2 regions of the Nonomuraea sp. NPDC003804 genome follow, and region 2 is predicted to be linked to the other one. Evidence: riboswitches for the same ligand, from Rfam matches in the RefSeq annotation. Region 2 holds a riboswitch; the other holds the start of a gene.
The links. Region 2 has a riboswitch for S-adenosylmethionine ahead of thrC (threonine synthase). Riboswitches for the same ligand answer to the same signal wherever they lie in the genome.
Positions count from the first base shown of each region.

Region 1: another riboswitch for S-adenosylmethionine. It lies ahead of ABZX22_RS16515 (aminotransferase class V-fold PLP-dependent enzyme); the one in region 2 lies ahead of thrC (threonine synthase).

Region 1 covers NZ_JBEXMT010000010.1:186,304-188,689, reverse strand. The annotation lists gene ABZX22_RS16525 (cytochrome P450) at 1-135, opposite strand, end outside; gene ABZX22_RS16520 (TerC family protein) at 135-854, opposite strand; SAM riboswitch class IV at 970-1,085, shown strand; gene ABZX22_RS16515 (aminotransferase class V-fold PLP-dependent enzyme) at 1,133-2,386, shown strand, end outside; gene ABZX22_RS16510 (DoxX family protein) at 2,386-2,386, opposite strand, start outside.
Region 2 covers NZ_JBEXMT010000022.1:34,501-36,886, forward strand. The annotation lists gene ABZX22_RS27960 (trehalose-6-phosphate synthase) at 1-201, opposite strand, end outside; gene ABZX22_RS27965 (RNA polymerase sigma factor) at 225-785, shown strand; SAM riboswitch class I at 845-984, shown strand; gene thrC (threonine synthase) at 998-2,230, shown strand; gene ABZX22_RS27975 (MoaD/ThiS family protein) at 2,279-2,386, shown strand, end outside.

The sequences.
Region 1 (2,386 bases), on a different contig from region 2:
GTTGACGTCCGCGTGCCTGGCGATCAGCCACTGTCCCGTGGGCTCGAAGAAACTGACCGGCGCGTCACGCCGCAGCTCCTCGTAGGCCGCGTACGGCGAAGCTACAAAATCCGGATTCCAAGGATCAAATCGCACTATTGCATATTAGATTCGGCTTTCGCGTGCCTGCTCCGCATCCTGATGTTGAGCATCTCGACGATCACCGAGAAGGCCATCGCGAAGTAGATGTAACCCTTCGGGATGTGCTGGTCGAAGCCCTCGGCGAGAAGCACGACGCCGATCAGCACCAGGAACGCCAGCGCCAGCATCTTGATGCTCGGGTGCTTGTCCACGAACCTGCTGATGGGCCCGGAGGCGAACAGCATCACCAGCACCGAGACGATCACCGCCGCGACCATGACGGCCAGCTCGTCCACCATGCCGACCGCGGTGATGACCGAGTCCAGCGAGAACACGATGTCGAGCACCATGATCTGCAGGATGACCGAGGTGAAGGAGGTGACCTTCCGCTCCTTGCCGCCCTGCTCCTGCGGCTCCATGCTGTGGCCGATCTCCAGCGCGCTCTTGGCCAGCAGGAACAGACCGCCGAGGATGAGGATCAGATCCCTTCCCGAGATCTCCTGCCCCAGCACGCTGAAGAGCGGCTCGGTCAGCTTCACCACCCAGGACAGAGCGAGCAGCAGCAGCAGGCGGGAGACGAGCGCGGCGGCCAGGCCGAGGACCCTGGCCCTGTCGCGCTGCTCGGGCGGCAGCTTCCCGGCCAGGATCGAGATGAAGATGATGTTGTCGATGCCCAGGACTATCTCCAGGGCGACCAGGGTGAAGAACCCGATCCAGATCTGTGGGTCTGCCACCCAGTCCAACATCTCATACCTCCTTGGTTCGCTGTTCTCATCCCCAACGAGCCGGTCGCCCCAATAGTTCGCGGCTTGCGAAATGCGGGTCCGTGTCGGTTATAGTTCCGGCGTAGGTCATGAGTGCCAGCGCCAAGCCCCGGCTCGCTGGCCGGCAACCCTCGCGTCCGCGGCGGGGTGCCCCGGGTGAAGACCTGGTCCGTCACGAGGTGTGGCGGGCAAGCGCGGGCTCCGACACGCCACGGCCAGGGGTCCGATGACCCCAGGAGGGCTGTGCCGTGTCCGTCGCGACGATCGTCGACCCCGTTCAGGTGAAGGTGCTGGGCGAGGACCTCGAGGTGCCCGTCAAGGGTGGCCGCCTGGTCTCCTACGCCAACCTGGACTACGCCGCCAGCGCGCCGTGTCTGGAGCCGGTCAGCGCGGCGGTGACCGCCGCGCTCCCGGCCTACTCCAGCGTCCACCGCGGCGCGGGCTACGCCTCCCAGCTCACCACCGCCCGCTACGAGCAGGCGCGCCACACCGTGCGCGCCTTCGTCGGCGCCCGCACCGACGACGCCGTGGTCTTCACCCGCAACACCACCGACGCCACCAACCTGCTGGCCAGGTGCCTGCCCGAGGGCACCACCGTCGTGGTCTTCGACACCGAGCACCACGCCTCCCTCCTGCCGTGGCAGCGGGTCGTCCGCCTCGCGCCGCCCGCCTTCCCCGGCGAGGCCGTACGGCAGGCCGACGACGCGCTCGCCGCCATCGACGGCCCCAAGCTGCTGGTGGTGACCGCCGCCTCCAACGTGACGGGCGAGCTGTGGCCGATCGCCGCCCTCGCGCACGTCGCCCACCGGCACGGCGCCCGCGTCCTGGTCGACGCCGCCCAGCTCGTCCCCCACCGCAAGCTCAACCTGACCGCGCTCGACCTCGACTACGTCGCCTTCTCCGGGCACAAGCTCTACGCGCCGTTCGGGGCTGGCGTGCTGGTCGGGCGGCGCGACTGGCTGTCGGACGCCGAGCCGTACCTCAAGGGGGGCGGCGCGGTGAAGTCCGTGAGCGCCCTCGACGAGGGAACCGCCGAGTGGCACGAGGACGCCGAGCCGAGGCACGAGGCGGGCACCCCGAACGTGCTGGGCGCGATCGCGCTGGCCGCGGCGTGCGACGCCCTCACCGCGACAGGCTGGACGCCGCTGGTGCGCGAGGAGGAGCGGCTGATCGCCCGGCTGCGCGCGGGCCTGGCCGCGGTCGAGGGCGTGCGCGAGCTGTCGCTGTGGGGGCCGGACCACCCGCGGGTCGGCATCGTGTCGTTCGTCGTCGACGGTTACACGGCCAGGGAGGTCGCCGAGGCGCTGTCCACCGAGTACGGCATCGGCGTGCGTGACGGGAAGTTCTGCGCCCACCCGTTCGTACGGCACCTGCTGGATGCGACCGACGGGGATTGCGAGGACGACACCGCCTCGGCCGTACGGGCCTCGATCGGCATCGGCACGACCGAGGAACACGTCGACCGCCTGGTCGGCGCGCTGCACGACCTGGTGTCCCGCCGC
Region 2 (2,386 bases):
AGCCAGCCGTACGGCGCTGCGGTCGCCGTCGGACAGCGCGGCGCACACCCAGAGCACGCCCTCGTCCCTGACGGCTCCGGAAAGCCCCGACACCAGGCCGCCGCCGCCACGCTTCATGGTCAGCTCGCCGTCGTCGGAGAGGGTGAAGGAGACAGGCCCACGGTTGGAAGCCACAAGAACGCTGTTCACAACATCCACCATGACCCCGAACATAGGATCTCGCTATGGCCCTAGATGAGCTAACCGAGGAACTGGCCCGTTCCGCCGCGGGCGGCGACCATCGCGCGCTTGGCGAGCTCCTGAAGCGGATCGAGCCCGACGTGCTGCGCCACTGCGCCCGCATCCTGCCCTACCACCAGGACGCCGAGGAGGCGTGCCAGGACACCTTGCTCGCGGTGGCCCGTAACATCGGGCGTTTCGAGGGCAGGGCCAGGTTCAGCACCTGGCTGCACATCGTGACGGCCAACTGTGCGCGCACCACCTACCGGTCGCTGAAGCGCAGGGCCGCCGAGCAGACCTCGGACGAACTGCCCGTCCAGAAGCCCGACGTGCGCCGGGTGAGCGTCATCGCGGGTTCGCGGCTCGACCTGCTCGACGCCATGGAGGCGCTGGAGGCCGACAAGCCCGACCTGGCCCAGGCGCTGGTGCTGCGCGACATCGTCCAGCTCGACTACAACGAGGTGGCCGAGCAGCTCGGCATCCCGCTCGGCACCGCCAAGTCGCGGATCCACCAGGCGCGCAAGTACGTCCAGGCCGCGCTGGGTGATACGTATCGTCTCAGTTAGTGAGACGGTCGGTCATGTCGTGAGCATGGCCGGGTATGGTGATTCGCATAACTCCATATTGCTCATCCAGAGGGGTGGAGGGACCGGCCCTGCGAAGCCCCGGCAACCCTCCCGGACTGAGCTCGTGAAGTGACGAGGCCGGCCGGGACAGGTGCCAATTCCGGTCTGTGGCCAGGGTGGTCGCAGACGAAGATGAGGGAAGGCCTCGCTTCATGTCGCTTGACTTCGGTCCTGCTGTCGCTCTGTCCTGCCGCGAGTGCGGCGCACGCTACGACCTCGGCCCCAACTTCGCGTGTCTGGAGTGTTTCGGCCCGCTCGAGGTGGCCTACTCCTTCGGGTCGGTCTCCCGCGCCGACATCGAGGCAGGACCCGCGAACATCTGGCGCTACCGCTCGCTGCTGCCGGTCCCCGTCGACGTGGCCGGCAAGCAGAACATGAACCCCGGCTGGACGAAGCTCGTCCAGGCCACCAACCTCGGCAAGGTCCTGGGCCTGCGCGACCTGTACGTGAAGGACGACTCGGGCAACCCCACCCACTCCTTTAAGGACCGGGTGGTCGCCATCGCCGTCGAGGCGGCGCGCAACTTCGGCTTCCACACGCTGTCGTGCTCCTCCACCGGCAACCTGGCCGGCGCGGTGACCGCGGCCGCCGCCAGGGCCGGGTTCGAGGCGTGCGTCTTCATCCCCGCGGACCTGGAGCAGGCGAAGATCGCCATGGCCCGGGTCTTCGGCGGCAAGCTGGTCGGCATCCAGGGCACCTACGACGAGGTCAACCGCTTCTGCTCCGAGCTCATCGGCGACCCGCTCGGCGACAAGTGGGGCTTCGTCAACGTCAACCTGCGGCCCTACTACGCCGAGGGCTCCAAGACCCTGGCCTACGAGATCGCCGAGCAGCTCGGGTGGCGGCTGCCCGACCAGATCGTCATCCCGGTGGCCTCCGGGTCGCAGCTCACCAAGATCGACAAGGGCTTCAAGGAGCTGATCGCGCTCGGCCTGGTCGAGGACACCCCTTACAAGATCTTCGGGGCCCAGGCGCTCGGCTGCTCGCCGGTGTCCACAGCCTTCAAGGCGGGCCACGACGTGGTCCAGCCGGTCAAGCCGGACACCATCGCCAAGTCGCTGGCCATCGGCAACCCGGCCGACGGGCCGTACGTGCTCGACATCGCGCGCCGTACCGGCGGGGCGGTCGAGGACGTCACCGACGCCGAGGTGGTGTCGGCCATCAAGCTGCTGGCCTCCACGGAGGGCGTCTTCGCCGAGACCGCGGGCGGCGTGACGGTGGGCGTGCTGAAGAAGCTCGTCGAGACGGGTCAGCTCGACCCCGCGCTGACCACCGTGGTGCTCAACACCGGTGACGGGCTCAAGACGCTCGACGCGATCGCGGACGACGCCACGCCCACGGCCGTGATCAGGCCGTCCCTCGACGCGTTCCGCGCGGCTGTCTGAGCTGTCTGTCTGGGCTGTCTGGGCTGTCTGAAAGGAAAGGTACTAGTCATGAGCGTTTCGGTGCGGATCCCCACCATTCTGCGCACATACACCGGCGGCAGCTCCGAGGTGAGCGGCGAGGGCGCCACCCTTCGCGAGGTGCTGCAGAAGCTCGAC